Regions from separate parts of the Pseudomonas sp. Marseille-Q0931 genome, predicted to be linked through region 2. Evidence: riboswitches for the same ligand, from Rfam matches in the RefSeq annotation. Region 2 holds a riboswitch; each other region holds the start of a gene.
What was found. Region 2 has a riboswitch for cobalamin ahead of P3C50_RS13100 (TonB-dependent receptor). Riboswitches for the same ligand answer to the same signal wherever they lie in the genome.
Positions count from the first base shown of each region.

Region 1: linked by a shared signal. The riboswitch ahead of cobO (cob(I)yrinic acid a,c-diamide adenosyltransferase) and the one ahead of P3C50_RS13100 (TonB-dependent receptor) in region 2 are both predicted to bind cobalamin.
Region 3: linked by a shared signal. The riboswitch ahead of P3C50_RS21770 (TonB-dependent receptor domain-containing protein) and the one ahead of P3C50_RS13100 (TonB-dependent receptor) in region 2 are both predicted to bind cobalamin.

Region 1 covers NZ_CALNWT010000005.1:118,916-124,161, forward strand. Annotated here, with positions in the region: gene cbiB (adenosylcobinamide-phosphate synthase CbiB) at 1-871, opposite strand, end outside; gene bluB (5,6-dimethylbenzimidazole synthase) at 875-1,528, opposite strand; gene P3C50_RS11985 (cobyrinate a,c-diamide synthase) at 1,525-2,817, opposite strand; gene cobO (cob(I)yrinic acid a,c-diamide adenosyltransferase) at 2,817-3,428, opposite strand; cobalamin riboswitch at 3,610-3,820, opposite strand; gene P3C50_RS11995 (hypothetical protein) at 3,858-4,178, opposite strand; gene P3C50_RS12000 (C40 family peptidase) at 4,185-4,709, opposite strand; gene P3C50_RS12005 (C40 family peptidase) at 4,794-5,246, opposite strand, start outside.
Region 2 covers NZ_CALNWT010000007.1:112,765-118,010, reverse strand. Annotated here, with positions in the region: gene P3C50_RS13105 (ABC transporter ATP-binding protein) at 1-715, opposite strand, end outside; gene P3C50_RS13100 (TonB-dependent receptor) at 715-2,820, opposite strand; cobalamin riboswitch at 3,082-3,276, opposite strand; gene P3C50_RS13095 ((2Fe-2S) ferredoxin domain-containing protein) at 3,654-4,346, opposite strand; gene P3C50_RS13090 (cobalt-precorrin-6A reductase) at 4,425-5,168, opposite strand; gene cbiE (precorrin-6y C5,15-methyltransferase (decarboxylating) subunit CbiE) at 5,165-5,246, opposite strand, start outside.
Region 3 covers NZ_CALNWT010000017.1:83,764-89,009, forward strand. Annotated here, with positions in the region: gene dxs (1-deoxy-D-xylulose-5-phosphate synthase) at 1-1,887, shown strand, start outside; cobalamin riboswitch at 1,960-2,167, shown strand; gene P3C50_RS21770 (TonB-dependent receptor domain-containing protein) at 2,255-4,120, shown strand; gene P3C50_RS21775 (cobalamin-binding protein) at 4,343-5,137, opposite strand; gene P3C50_RS21780 (MFS transporter) at 5,139-5,246, opposite strand, start outside.

The DNA of each region.
Region 1 (5,246 bases), on a different contig from region 2:
GCCACAGGCCAACGCCGGCAACGACTCTGTTCATTGCCCGCTCGATATCCCGCGCGCGCGGCGCCGGGCCCTCGCCTAGCTGCGGGCGCTCATGCAGCTCACCGTGGTATTCGGCGGCGCCGCCCAGACTCACTCCCAGGCTGCCGGCACCGGCCGCCATCACCGGGCCAGCATTGGGACTGTCCCATAACGGCGCCTGCCTGCGCCAGCAGCGCAACGCCAGCCAGGTACGCCCGAGCAGTGCATAAGTCAGCGCCACCAGGCGCGCCGGCACGTAATTGAGTACGTCATCGATTTTCGCGGCCGCCCAGCCGAAGCGCTCGAAGCGCTCGTTGCGATAGCCCCACATGGCGTCCAGGGTGTTGCTCAGGCGATACAGCACGACGCCAGGCGCACCGGCGACAACGAACCAGAACAAGGCGGCGAATACCGCATCGGAACCGTTCTCCAGCACCGACTCGGTACCGGCGCGGGCCACGCCGGTGGCGTCCAGCTCGGCGGTGTTGCGGCTGACCATCCAGCCGACGCGCTCACGGGCGAGCGGCAGATCGCCCAGGCGCAGTGCGCGCGCTACCGGTTGCGCATGCTCGTAAAGGCTGCGCAGGCCAAGGGCGAAGTACAGGGCGAAGATCTCCACCGCCCAGCCCAACCCGCTGATCTGTACCAGCAGCCAGGTGAGCAGGGTCAGCGGCAGCACCGCCAGGCACCAGGCAGTGACACCGTGGCTGCGCCAGCCGCCGCCGGCGGGATTGAAGCGTTGCTCCAGGCGATCGGCCAGGCGCCCAAAGGCCACCAGCGGGTGCGCGCGACGCGGCTCGCCCAGCACGGCATCCAGCGCCACGCCGGCACAGGTGATCAGCGCCAGGCTCATCGTTCAGTCACCCTGCACTCCCCATCGATTCTCGAATAGCAACTCGCTCAGCGGTCGAGGCGTGGCCCAGCCCTCTTCAACCAGCATCGGTTTCTCATAGAAGGCGTCCACCGGCCCCAGACACAGCAGCGCCACCGGCTTGCTGCCGGCCGGCATACCCAGCAGCTCGGCCAGCGCCTCGGGGTCGAACAACGATACCCAGCCGAGCCCAAGGCCTTCGGCGCGCGCAGCCAGCCACAAATTCTGAATGGCGCAGGCGACCGAGGCCATATCCATTTCCGGCAGCGTGCGTCGCCCGAAGACATGCGCTTCGCGCCCCTCCATCAGCGCCACGGCCAGCAGTTCGGCGCAGTCACGAACGCCCTCGACCTTGAGCCGCATGAACTCGTCGCTACGCTCGCCCAGGGCCTCGGCGGTGCGCACCCGCTCAGCCTCCACCAACCCGTGGGCGGCCTCGCGCAGTTGCCGGTCACTGATACGCAGGAAACGCCAGGGCTGCATCAGGCCGACGCTGGGGGCGTGATGCGCCGCTTCGAGCAGACGCGCCAGCACTTCGGGCGGCACCTCGCCGCCGGCGAAGTGACGCATGTCGCGACGCTCGGCGATGGCGCGGTACACCGCCGCGCGCTCTTCGGGGCTGAAGGCGTGCTCGCTCATGGACGCAACAGCGCGGCGGCCGCCTCCGGGTTGGACGGCAGATAGAAGTGGATGTAGCTGGCAGTTAGCCGCCCCAGGCGATACACCGCTTCGGCCACCGGCTTGCCGTTAGGGCAGCGACCCAGTGCCAGTGGATCGAGCGGGCTTTCCAGCCGCGAGTGATGGTAGGTGTGACCGCGCAGCTCACCTTCCGGGAGCGTCACTTCCTGCAGGGCCAGTGCGGTCAGGCGCGGCTGCAACGCGGCGCTGCCCGCCAGCAGACCAAGCATGCGCCCGCTGGCGCCATGTTTGTAGCGCAGCTCATCGAGCAGATAGAGCATGCCACCACATTCGGCGAGCAGCGGTTTGCCGGCCTGGTGATGGGCGCGAATCGCATCGGCCATGGCCTGATTACTCTCCAGCTCGGACAGGTACAACTCGGGGTAACCACCAGGCAGATAAAGGCTATCCACCTCGGGCAGCTCGCTATCGGCCAGCGGCGAAAAGTAACGCAGCTCTGCGCCGAGGGCCTGCAGCAGATCAAGGTTGGCCTGATAAAGGAAGGCGAACGCGGCATCACGCGCCACGCCGATACGAACTCCGGCCAGCAGCTCAGGTGGCGGCTCAATCACCGGCGCGGCAAAACTCACTGCCGGCGGCAGGTCCACATCGGCGGTAGCTACCAGCGCATCGGCCGCAGCATCCAGGCGCGCATCCAGATCCGCGAGCTCGGCAGCCTGCACCAGGCCCAGATGCCGACTCGGCAACTCCACTGCTGCGCTGCGCGGCAAGGCGCCGAACCAGTGGATGCTGGGCGGCAAGGCATCACGCAGGATATCGCCGTGGCGGGTGCTGGCGACGCGATTGCCGAGTACGCCGGCAAAGGGCAAGTCCGGCTGGAAAGTGGCCAGGCCATGGGCCAGTGCGCCAAAGGTCTGCGCCATGGCCGCACCGTCGATCACCCCCAGTACGGGCACGCCGAAATGGCGGGCCAGGTCGGCCGCCGAGGGCTTGCCGTCGAACAGGCCCATGACCCCTTCGATAAGGATCAGATCAGCCTCGCCCGCCGCCTGCCACAACAGCCGCCGGCTCTCGGCCTCGCCGACCATGGCCAGGTCGAGCTGGTACACCGGCGCGCCACTGGCACGGGCGTGGATCATCGGGTCGAGAAAGTCCGGCCCACATTTGAAGACACGCACCCGCCGGCCCTGGCGCGTATGCAGGCGCGCCAGCGCGGCGGTGACGGTGGTCTTGCCCTGACCAGACGCCGGGGCGGCGATCAGCAGCGCCGGGCAGTGACGTGCATTCATCAGAATTCGATGCCCTTTTGCGCCTTCACCCCGGACTTGAACGCGTGCTTGACCAGGCTCATCTCGGTGACCGTATCGGCCGCCTCGATCATTCCCGGCAAGGCGCCACGGCCGGTCACCACCACATGCTGCAGCAGCGGCCGGGCTTCGATATCGGCCAGGACCGCCTCCAGCTCGAGGTAGCCATGCTTGAGGGCGATGTTCAGCTCATCCAGCACCACCAGGCCGACAGATTCGTCGCTGAGCAGGCGCTGAGCCACGGCCCAGGCTTCCTGCGCCTTGGCGATATCACGCTGGCGATCCTGAGTTTCCCAGGTGAAGCCCTCGCCCATCACGTGGTAGCTGACTTCCTCGGGAAAGCGGCGGAAGAAGGCTTCTTCACCGGTACTGGCCGCGCCCTTGATGAACTGCACCACGCCCACCTTGAGGCCATGACCGAGGGCACGCGCGACCATGCCGAAGGCGCTGCTGCTCTTGCCCTTGCCATTGCCGCTGTGTACCAGCAGCAGACCGTATTCATCCTGGGCCTGGGCGATCTTTTCATCGATAAGAGCTTTCTTGCGCTGCATACGCGCCTTGTGGCGGACGTCGCGTTCGGTGGACTCACTCATGCTGTGCTCCTGCAAGTCAGGCGCCCTCGTTGCCTGCATGAGCAGTGCGAACGGTAATGAAGAGATCGCGATGCGCTGCGCGTCCTCATCCAGGCACCAATGGCTGATCAGGCGAGCGGAAGACAGACAACACGAACGCCCCGGTGGAACCGGAGCGTTGGCCGGGCAGCGCCCTCCGCGATGCCGTGAAACTGCGACAGGCCGGTCTCCGGGCTTGTGAGCGAACCCGAAGGTTCGACGCTGCGCCTTCCCGTGCATTGCACAGTGGCCTGAAACAGCGTTTGACTCACCTACCGTTGCGGGGGCAGCGCCGGCATTGGAACCGGCTTCCCTGTTTCACCCTGGCGTGGTCATTCATGACGACTTGGGGCACCTGAAGCAAGGCGCGCAGGGTAGAGGCTGGCAGCCCTGCCCGTCAACGCCGCCGCACTAATGCCTGGGTGTGAACCCCGGCGGCTTGCTCGCCAGCCACTCGACGAAGGTCCGCAAGCGCTCGTCCGCCAACAGCGCCTCGCGACTGTTGTAGGTCAGGGCCAGCTCCTTTTCACTGAACAGCCGGTGAATCTGGTTGTGGCAGGCCCGGCAGACCCAGAGCGTGGCGGTAATGCGCTCATGACGGGCAAAGCGCTTCTGCACGTAGGCCTTGTCGTGCAGCGCCTTGGGAATCAGATGGTGACGAGTGAGTGCCACAGGCCGCGCGCAAAGCTCGCAGACCTCGGGCTGGGGCGGCAGGCGGATGGGCTCGGCCATGGCGAATCAGGGGTTGCGCGCAAGCTCGGGCGTGATCACACGCTTGGCATCGAGATAGACGCGCTGCCAGTAGACGTTGTCGAGGCTGTCCAGGCGCACGGTGCCGCCACTGGATGGCGCATGCACGAAGCGCCCTTCGCCGACATAGATGCCGGCATGGCTCACGGCGCGCCCGCCGTTGGTGGCGAAGAACACCAAGTCACCGCTCTGCAGCGCATCACGGCGAACGTCAGGAGTGCGCATCGCGCTCAACTCGCGGGTCGAGCGTGGCAGGCTAATACCGGCAGCATCGCGGTAGACATAGCCGATCAGGCCGCTGCAGTCGAAACCACCTTCCGGCGTGTTGCCACCATAGCGATACGGCGTACCGACCAGTCCCAGCGCACGGAACAACACGTCCTGCGCGCCACCCTGATAGGAGGACGAAGAAACCGGCGGATGGTAGATGGGCTGGGGGGCGGGAGCGCGGCTGCTACAGGCAGTCAGCAGCAGTGCGAGAGAAACGAGGACGACACGGGTCGTGAAAGGCATAAGCGAGGCGATCCAGGGCCTGAATGCGCTCTACTCTGCCGCTTGCAGGCAAACGGCGCAACCCTGGAGTTACGCCGTGACACATCAATTGTGGCGCTTGGCCGCGACTTGCTCTTCCACCGGAGCCAGCGCAAGGACGCGCTTGGCCTGCAGGTAGCTGCGGTTCCAGTAGCTGTCATCGAGGCTGTCGATGCGCACGCCACCGCTGCGGCTGCTGCTGGAATGGATGAACTGGTCATCACCCAGGTAGATGCCGGCGTGGCTGACACGACCACGACCGCGGTCATTGAACAGGATCAGGTCGCCAGGCTCCAGATCGGCGCGCGCCACCTTGGGCGCGTCGAGATTGATCAGCTCGCGAGTGGAGCGTGGTAGCTCCAGGCCGACTTCCTCACGGAACAGGTAACCGACGAAACCGCTGCAATCGAAACCGGACTGTACCGAGGTGCCGCCGTAGCGATAGCGCGTACCGATCAGCGAACGCCCGAGATCGAGCAGGCTGTCGGCCAGCTGCGGCATTTCATAGGGTTCGTCGTC
Region 2 (5,246 bases):
GCGCCTGCAGGCCGAACACCTGCTGCAGCAGCTCGGTGGTCAGCACTTCGGCGGGCGGGCCGATGGCCACCAGACGGCCCCCGTCGAGCACGCAGAGGCGATCACAGAAGGCCGCCGCCAGGTTGAGGTCGTGGAAGCTAGCCAGCGTCGCCAGGCCCAGCGCCTTGATCTGGCCAAGCAGCTCGAGCTGGTAACGCGGGTCGAGGTGGTTGGTCGGCTCGTCGAGGATCAGCAGTTGCGGCTGCTGCACCAGGGCACGGGCAAGCAGCACGCGCTGCTTCTCGCCGCCGGACAGGCGGGCGAAGGGCTGCTGCGCCAGGTCGCTCAGACCGAGGCGGGCCAGCGCCTCGTCGACCAGGCGTCGATCCTCGGCATCGTCGCCGTCGAACAAACCCTTGTGCGGCGTGCGGCCCATGGCCGCCACCTCCTGCACGCGCAGACCGAAATCCTGCGGAAACTCCTGCAGCACCACCGCCACGCGCTGTGCGCTCCAGCGCGGCGGGCGCTGCCACAGCGCCTCGCCGTCCAGCTCGACATCGCCGGCGCTGGGCCGCTGATAGCGATAAGCGCAGCGCAGCAGGCTGGTCTTGCCGCTGCCGTTGGGGCCGATCAGCCCCACCAGCTCGCCGTTGCCGACCGCCAGGTCGATACCGTCGAGCAGCCGTCGCTGCCCATCCGCGGACCAGGCCAGTTGGCGCAGACGAAGACGATCCATCAGAAGCTGTAGTCCGCAGTGACGAAGAACGAGCGTGGCGCGCCCAGATACCACTGCTGGCCGTCGCTGCTGGCACTGGTGGCGTATTGGCGGTCGAACAGGTTGTTCGCCTCCAGGCCCAGGCGCAGATCCCTCAGCACCTGCCAGCCAATGTTGGCATCGACCACGGTGTAGCCAGGCACCTTGGCGGTGTTGGCGCTGTCGGCGTAGCGCGCATCGACATAACGCGCGCCAATGCCGGCGTCCACGCCGCTGCCCAGATCCTTGTTCAGCCACAGGTTGGCGGTGCGCCTGGGCACGTCGGTCGGGCGATTGCCGCTGCGGTCGCCGCCGCCTTCGACGAAGTCGTCGTATTCGGCGCGCACCAGGGCGGCGTTGGCCGACACCTGCCAGCCCTGGCCCAGCGCCAGCTCCAGGGTGGCCTCCAGACCGTCGGAAGATTGCTGGCCGATCTGCTCGGTGGGCGCGGCCGGAGTTTCGCGGCTGAGCAGCTTCTTCTTGACGATGTGATAGGCCGCCAGCGTCCACTCGCCCTGCCCACCCCAGAACGCCTGCTTGAGGCCGATCTCGGTCTGCCCGGCTTCGCTCAGGTCGAACTGCTGCTGGCTCGGGCTGAGGGTCAGCAGGTTGCTCACGCCTTCGCTGCTGGTGGCGTACTGGCCGTACAGCGACAGCTCCGGGGTCAGCGCGAAGACCAGGCCGGCGCGCCAGTTGTCGCCGCTCAGGCTACGGTCGGCGCTGCTGCCATCGACCAGGTTGTCGCGCTGGATATGCACCTGGTCGCGACGCACGCCGGTGACCAGCGACAGGCGCTCGGTGAGCTGGGTGCGGTTCTCGGCGAACAGCGAGAACTGCCGCGCCAGGTTGCGCTCGCGCGGGCCGTAGCCGAGCGGATCGGTGCTCTGGTATTGGCCGCCACCGGAGCCGGCCAGCGGCACGCTGTCGCTGAAGCTGCTGGCGAAGTCGTGCTGGCGGGCGAAGTGGATGCGGTTGTAATCGACACCAACCACGGTGCGGCTATCGAGGCCGAACAGGGCGTGATCCAGGGTAAAGGTCTGGCGGTCGCCGATCTGCTCCTGGGTGTGCTTGATCCGGTAGAACTCGCTGCGCTCGACCGTATCGCCGGGCTGCCAGCGATAGGCCTCGGCATTGCGCCAGTAGCGCTGGGTCTTGATGTAGTAGAGCTGGTTGCTGGCGCTGAGCGCGTCGTTGATGCGCCAATCGCTGACCAGGCGGGTGATCTGGTCGTTATAACGGATATCGGCGTCGGCGACGTTGTAGTTGCGCTCACGCAGGCTCTCACGGTACTTGCCATCGACCAGCGGCGTGCCGAGGTAACGCATCGGGTTCTGGTCGCCATGGTCGTGGGACAGGGTGAAGCTCAGGTCGTCACTGGCGTCCCAACGCAGAGCGGCGCTGACCGCCACGCTGTCCGAATCCCCCCGGTCGACCCAGCCATTGCTGGCCTGCTGATTGACGTTGAAGCGATAGCTCAGCGCGTCGCTCAGCGAACCGCCGCTGTCCAGCGCCGCCTGGCGACGGTCGTCGCTGCCGTAGCCAAGGCGCAGCTGATTGCGGATCTCGCCCGCGAAGGGCTTCTTCGGCACCACGTTGATCACCGCGCCGGTGGCGCCCTCGCCGTAAAGCACCGAGGCCGGGCCGCGCAGCACGTCGATGCGCGCCACCGACCAGGTGTCCGCCGGGAAAGTCACGGTGCCGGCGCCGACGTACTGGCGGGTGCCGTCGTACAGCTGCATGGTCGCCGAATGGCCGGTGAAGCCGCGCGCCGAGAGCGCCGTGCCGCCATTGCCGGGGGTGCCGATATCGCTGATGCCGGGCGTGCGGGTCACCGCATCCTGCACCGTCAGGTTGTTGCGCCCACGCACCTCGGCGCCGCTCAGGCTGGTGGTGCTGGCCGGGGTCTGCAGGGCCGAAAGCTCCAGGCGCGAGCCGCTGCTGGTGGGCGTATGCAGGTTGCTCTCGCCCTCCTCGGCGGCCTTGGCGTGGACGGTGAGCTCGGGCAGATCGACGGCCTCGTTGGCCAACGCCATGCCACTGCAAAGCAGGGCCAGCGGCCAGGTGCAGCGAAGTACAGGGTTTTGCACGGCAGAACTTCCAGTGTTGCGCGGAGAATCGTGGGATGAAATGTTAATGTTATAACATAACATTATCGACATTCGCAGCCTGGAAAGCAGCCGTACGGGTTCTGCGACCGAAACGCTCGGGAAGGATTGATTGAAGCGGAAGTGGCGCGCCATAAATGTTCCATCGTCGGGAAGAGGCACGGCAATCCGATGGAAAATGCGCAACAGCAGACAGGGCATGGTCGCCCGACTGGAGTCAACGCCCGCCCACCGCGGGTTGCCAGACAAAAAACGACTCCAGGCCGGTCTCCGGGCTTGCGAGGGTCATGAACGCATCGCCTTCCCATGCGCGTGGCGCACAGTGGCGTATCGATGCGGTCGCTCGCTTACCGTTGCGGGGGCAGCGTCGGACTTCAACCGACTTCCCGTTTCACCTCACGCGCGGCGGCGTGAGACACCTGAAGCGGGGCGGATATGACCACCCATGCGGAGGGTAGTCAAGGCGAGCTTCGCCTGTAGCGGCGTCTGCCGCGAGATAAATAGCCCCTAGAACCAACGCTTCGCGGACGAGTCCGCTCCCACAAGAACGAATGCGTCAGCGCTGCGAAAGCGTACCTCCTGTGGGAGCGTAACGCTGTTGACATAAGAATTAGTCGGACACGATTAGTCCCCTCGCCCCTTTGGGGAGAGGGAGCCAAACCTGTACAACCTTAAGTGAACAGCATTACCCGTGGGAGCGGACTTGTCCGCGATACGCTCTGGTTCGCGAGCATCCGCGGCTGCTCGATCAGGTGAAAACGCCGCGATCCTGCGAGGCAATCACGGGCGTTCGTTCTGACTGACTGGCAGCAACCTTACGCCTGCTCGTCGATACGCAGATCCGGTAGCGCCCTGCCCGCTACCAGCCGCTCATCGACCAGGCGAATCACCGCGGCCTCGTCCCTGATGCCGTACCACTCGCCCTGTGGATAAAGGCTCGCGGTCGGCCCCAGGTCACAGGGGAACTGGCACTGGCTGCGGGTGATATGCACGCCACCCTCGCACTCCAGCCTGCCCGCCGCCTTGAGCCGCTGACGCAAGGTTTTCCACAGGCCCAGCGCGCCTTTGCGCGTGCAGCGCGGACCGTTGCACAGCAGCAGACGCTGCGCATGCGGCGGAATCTGCGACCAAGCATGATGCGCCGGCACCGGCGGCACATCGCTGCAGGGAATGTGCGCGTCACGCTGCTCCAGCAGTGCGCCCAGGCCATCGAGCCAGGTGTCTTCCAGCGCCGTGCAGACCACGAACACATCTGCCCAATCACCGCGCTCGGCGATACATTCGCGCAGCCAATCGCGGTGCGCGGCATCGGCGCGTGGCTCCAGATCGACCACCAGCAGCGGTCGCGGCGCCTCATCGATGGCCTGCCAGAAGCCGTCCTGCTCGCTGTCATGCAGATGCGCCTCACCCAACAGCGCTTCAACGCGCTGCCGCAAACGCTCGGCCGAAGCACCACGACCGAGGCCGGGGCCGATGAACAGAATGCGGGCGTAGGGGGTTTGGCTCATGACGGTCTCCAGAACGGGCCGGCAGTCTAGCAGCGCAACAGCAAGCGTAGGGCGGATGTAACCATTGTGGGAGGGGCTTCAGCCGCGACGGCAGCCATCCATTCGCCGCTGAAGCGCCTCCCACAAGGCGTCCGGCTCGGCGAACTCCCGCTTCACCGCTGGCAAAGACGGACGACGCAGCAGCAGCACCGGCAATCCAAGCTCCCGCGCCACCTGCAACTTCGGCTCGGTGGAGGCGCTGCCGCTGTTCTTGCTCACCAGCACGTCGCAGCGGATACGGGCGAACAGCGCGCGCTCCTGGTCCAGGGCGAACGGCCCACGCGCACCGATCACCTCGGCACGCGGCGGTGCCGGCTCGGTCTGCAGACAGCGCACCGTCCAGTGCTGATGCGCGGGAATCTCGTGCAGATGCGCCAGCGGCTCGCGCCCCGAGGTGAAGAACGGCCGTTCGAAGGGCGCCAGGGCGCGGGTCAGTTCATCCCAGCCCTCCACTTCGCGCCAGTCATCATCCGGGCCGGCCTGCCAGCCCGGACGACGCAGCGCCCAACACGGCACGCCGGCGATCTCGGCAGCACGGGCCGCGTTATGGCTGATCTGCGCCGCGTAGGGGTGAGTCAGATCCAGCAGCAGCTCGATGCCTTCGCCAGCGATAAAGGCGGCCAGGCCCTCGGCGCCGCCGAAACCGCCGACACGCACGCGGCAGGCCAGATCCTCCGGCACGCGGCCAAGGCCGGCCAGGCTGTAGATCGCCTCCGGCCCCAAGCGACGGGCCAGGCGCAGCGCCTCGGTGGTGCCGCCGAGCAGCAGGATGCGCGCACTCACGGTTTGCGTACCGCCAGCAGAGTGATCGGCAGCGCCGCGCGCCAGGTATCGAAGCCGCCCAAGGGCTGCGCCTGGGCC
Region 3 (5,246 bases), on a different contig from region 2:
ACTTTCCACGAGATCCCCCGCGAGCGCCCGTTGACGCCGCTGCTCGACAGCGCCAACACGCCCGACGAACTGCGCCGCCTGGCCGAAGCGGACCTGGAAACCCTCGCCGATGAACTGCGCCAGTACCTGCTTTACAGCGTCGGCCAGAGCGGCGGGCACTTCGGTGCCGGCCTCGGCGTGATCGAGCTGACCATCGCCCTGCACTACGTCTTCGACACTCCCGATGACCGCCTGGTGTGGGACGTCGGTCACCAGGCCTACCCGCACAAGATTCTCACCGGCCGTCGCGAGCGCATGGGCAGCCTGCGCCAGAAGGACGGTCTGGCCGCCTTCCCGCGCCGCAGCGAGAGCGAGTACGACACCTTCGGCGTCGGCCACTCCAGCACCAGCATCAGCGCGGCGCTGGGCATGGCAATCGCCGCCCGCCTGAAGGGCGAGAAGCGCAAGAGCGTAGCGGTGATCGGCGACGGCGCGCTGACCGCCGGCATGGCCTTCGAGGCGCTCAACCACGCCACCGATGTCGGCGCCAACATGCTGGTGATCCTCAACGACAACGACATGTCGATCTCCAAGAATGTCGGCGGCCTGTCCAACTATCTGGCCAAGATCATCTCCAGCCGCACCTACGCCAGCATGCGCGAGGGCAGCAAGAAGATCCTCTCGCACCTGCCCGGCGCCTGGGAAATCGCACGCAAGGTCGAGGAACATGCCAAGGGCATGCTGGTGCCTGGCACCCTGTTCGAGGAACTGGGCTGGAACTACGTCGGCCCCATCGACGGCCACGACCTGCCCACGCTGCTGGCGACTCTGCGCAATATGCGCGACCTCGACGGCCCGCAGTTCCTCCACGTGGTGACCAAGAAGGGCAAGGGCTTCGCCCCGGCCGAGCTTGATCCCATCGGCTACCACGCCATCACCAAGCTGGAACCGGTGACCCCGGTCGCAGCACCGAAGAAGCCCAGCGGCCCGAAATACTCCAACGTGTTCGGCCAGTGGCTGTGCGACATGGCTGAGCAGGACGCGCGCCTGGTCGGCATCACCCCGGCGATGAAGGAAGGCTCGGATCTCGTGGCCTTCAGCGAGCGCTTCCCCGAGCGTTACTTCGACGTGGCGATTGCCGAGCAGCACGCCGTGACCCTGGCGGCCGGCATGGCCTGCGAAGGCGCCAAGCCGGTGGTAGCGATCTATTCCACCTTCCTCCAGCGCGCCTATGACCAGTTGATTCACGACGTGGCCGTGCAGCACCTCGACGTGCTGTTCGCCATCGACCGCGCCGGCCTGGTCGGCGAAGACGGCCCGACCCATGCCGGCAGCTTCGACCTGTCCTACTTGCGCTGCATCCCCGGCATGCTGGTGATGACGCCGAGCGACGAGAACGAGTTGCGCCGCATGCTCACCACCGGCCACCTGTTCGACGGCCCGGCGGCGGTGCGCTACCCGCGCGGCAGCGGCCCCAACGCGCCGCTCGATGCCGGCCTGGAACCGCTGGAAATTGGCAAGGCCGTGATACGCCGCCAGGGCAAGGGCGTCGCCCTGCTGGCCTTCGGCGTGCAACTGGCCGAAGCCCTACGCGTCGGCGAAACACTGGATGCCACAGTGGTCGACATGCGCTTCGTCAAACCCCTCGACGAAGCCTTGCTACGCGAACTGGCAGGCAGCCACGCGCTGCTGGTGACCATCGAGGAAAACAGCATCATGGGTGGCGCCGGCAGCGCGGTCAGCGAATTCTTCGCTGCCGAGAACTGCCAGGTGCCGATGCTGCACCTGGGCCTGCCGGACTACTACGTCGAGCACGCCAAGCCCAGCCAGATGCTCGCCGAATGCGGCCTCGACGAAGCCGGCATTGAGCGCGCGGTACGCCAGCGCCTGAACCTGCTTCAGGCCTGAGCATGAAGCCCGCTCATCGCTGAATGAGCCGGGCTTGCTTGTCATTCATAGACACGCACTTTAAGGTGCGCGCACTTCATGTTCCGCCAGGGTGCGCTGCGCAAGCGGCGTTAAACGGGAAGTCGGTGCGCTCTTCATGAGCAACCCCGACGCTGCCCCCGCAACGGTAATCGACCGCAGGCCCAAGAGCCTGCAACCACGCCCAACAGCCACTGGGTAATACCGGGAAGGCGGACGCGGGTCGAGAGTCCGGAGACCGGCCCTGACGGTGTGACTGGTGTTGCGGAGGGCCGCACCGTCAAGCGCCGCCGTCCCGCGCTTGCCCCTGCCCTCCTCGAATGTCTGCCGACTTTGAGGAATCTCGATAATGAAACTGTCCCGCCTGGCTTTGGCCATCGCCGTCATGCCTACTGCCGTATTGGCTGCCGAGCCCTATATGAGTGCCCCTCTGGTGGTGACCTCCGGGCGCCTGGCCGAGCCGCAAGCCCAGGCTACAGCGGCGACCACGGTGTTCGAACGGGCGGATATCGAGCGTCTGCAGGTCAGCAGCGTTGCTGAACTGCTGGAGCGCGTACCCGGTCTTGGCGTCGTGCGCACCGGTGGTGCTGGCAGCCAGACAGGCGTCTTTCTGCGCGGCACCAGCACGGCGCAGACCCTGGTGTTGGTCGACGGTCAACGTATCTCGGCCGCGTCCAGCGGTACCAGCAGCCTGGAATTTCTCGCGCCTGAGCAAATCGAGCGCATCGAGGTCGTGCGCGGCGCCCGTTCGGCGCTCTATGGCTCCGACGCCATCGGCGGGGTGATTCAGATCTTCACCCGCAAGGGCGACGGCCAGGGCCTCAAACCCTACGCTCGCCTGGCAGCCGGCAGCGACAGCACCTACCAGCGCAGCCTCGGCCTCTCCGGTGGCGACCAGCGCACGCGCTTCAATCTCGGCGCCGCCCTGGACGAGACGGCCGGCATTGATGCCACTCGCGACGGTTTCGGCGCCAATGGCGATGACGACGCCTATCGCAACCGCTCGCTCAGCCTGAATCTGTCGCATCGTTTCCACGATGACCTGCAGGTGGGCTTCAGTGCGCTCGATCAACGCGGCCAGGTGGAATACGACGATGTCTTTACCGGCTCGCTGCCGACCACTGACTTCCTGCTCAGCAGCATCTCTGGCTTTATCGATGCACGCCTCAACGACGCGTGGAATAGCCGCCTGGAATTGGGGCATAGCGAGGACAAGCGCGACAGCGGCAACGACCAGGCAGGCGGCAGCGTCAGTCAATTCAACACCTATCGTGACGCTGCAAACTGGCTGAACACGCTGACACTGAGCGACAACCATCAACTGCTGCTGGGTCTGGACTGGTATGAAGATCGAGCACAGGGCACCACGGATTTCGTCGAGGACTCACGCTGGAACCGAGCGGCCTTCATTCAGCATCGCTACGCCGGTGAGCGTTTCTCCACCGAGCTGGGCCTGCGTCATGACGACAACCAGCAGTTCGGCAACGAGAACACCTGGAACGCGGCATTGACCCTGCCCCTGAACCAGGCCAACGACCTGATCCTGTCCTATAGCGAAGGTTTCCGCGCACCGACCTTCAACGACCTGTATTACCCGGACTTCTGCGCCGGTGGCCTGTGCTTCCCAAGCGCCAACCCCGACCTCGCCGCGGAACGCTCGAAGAGCTACGAACTGCAATGGCGCAGCCGTTACAGCGACACCGGCTCCCTGCAGGCGTCCGTGTACAGCACCGAGATCGAGGACGCCATCGTTCTGGACCAGAACTTCATTCCGCAGAACATCCAGACAGCCCGGATCAACGGCTTCGAAGCCGCCGTGCAGCAGGAGCTTTTCGGCTGGCAGGGCAACCTCGCCCTGGCGCTGATCGACCCGCGTGACCGCGACAGCGGCCACACCCTGCAGCGCCGTGCCAAACGTACACTGAGCCTGGATCTCGACCGCCGCTTTGGCGATGTCTCGGTGGGCGCAGGCTGGCGCGCGATCAGTGGTCGCTACGACGATGCCGAGAACGAGATCGAGATGAGCGGCTACGGCCTGCTCAGCCTGCGCGCCGCCTGGCAGGCCACCCAGGAGCTGGGCCTGAGCCTGAAGCTGGATAACCTGCTGGACAAGGATTACGCAGAAGCGACCTACAGCACAGCCAATGGCCGATTCGGCTACAACAGCGCCGGCCGCACCGCGCTATTCGCCGTGACCTGGACGCCGCAGCTCTAAAGTTGATGAGCAACAACCGTAGGGTGGGTTAGCGGCGCTGAACACCAACATAGCCGACGCCGATAAACACTGTGCGCTCGGATGGCTGCCCCACGTAACCCACCAGGCGATAGATCGTCTTGCACCAATGGTGGGTTACGCCGCATCAAGCACAGTGAATCAACCGACCATCGCAACAAGCGGCCAACCCACCCTACGTGACGCTATGCACCCCACGTAACGCTAACGCGCCGACGCCATCAGCGCGCACAGCTCTTCGATGGCCCCGAGCATCTGCCGGCTGGGCCTTTCCAGGCCCTTGTCCGGCACCGCCCAGACCTGCCCCAGGCGTACCGCATGCAACTGCGGCCAGGCCTGCCAAGCGGACAATTCGGCGTTGCTACCGCCAAGAATCACATCTGGATCACGCGCCAGCACCGCTTCGACGCTGACCTGAGGCGCAGGCTGCGGCAGGTCATCGAACAGGTTGCGCGCACCGCACACCTGCAGGGCATCACCAATCAGTTGCTGGCCACCGATGGTGTAAAGCGGCTGGTGCCAGATCTGATAGAACACCGACAGGGGCTGATCGCGCCGGTAGCGCTGACGCAACGCATCCAGCGCGCCCCGAAACTCGGACGCCAGCTGCTCACCCGGCTCCGGCCGGCCAATTCGCTTGCCAATGCGTACGAAGGCATCGCCGAGTTGGTCGAGGCGTTGCGGCTCGACGATCAACAGATCGATACCTAAACCCCGCAACTGCGCCTGCTGCGCGGGCGGCACGCTGCCTGGCGCGATGAGGATCAGATCCGGTGCCAATTGCAGCAGACGCTCGAATTCCAGCTGGCCATAACGCCCAACGGTGGGCAGATGCGCCAGCGCGGCTGGACGCTCATCCCCGTCGAGTACACCGACCAGCAGGTCGGCGGCATCCAGGTCGAGCATGATTTCGCTGAGCGAGGGCGCCAGGCTGATCACCCGTTCGGCGGCCGACAGCGGCAGCGTCAGCAGGCACAGGGCGAGCAGCCACTTACGCATGTCAGCCCAGCTGATGGGGGATGCGATAGAGGCTGTGCAGGACGATGGACGCCAGTGCGAGCAGCACCAACGGAATCGCCTCCAGGCCAGCCAGCACCGCCAGTGCAGC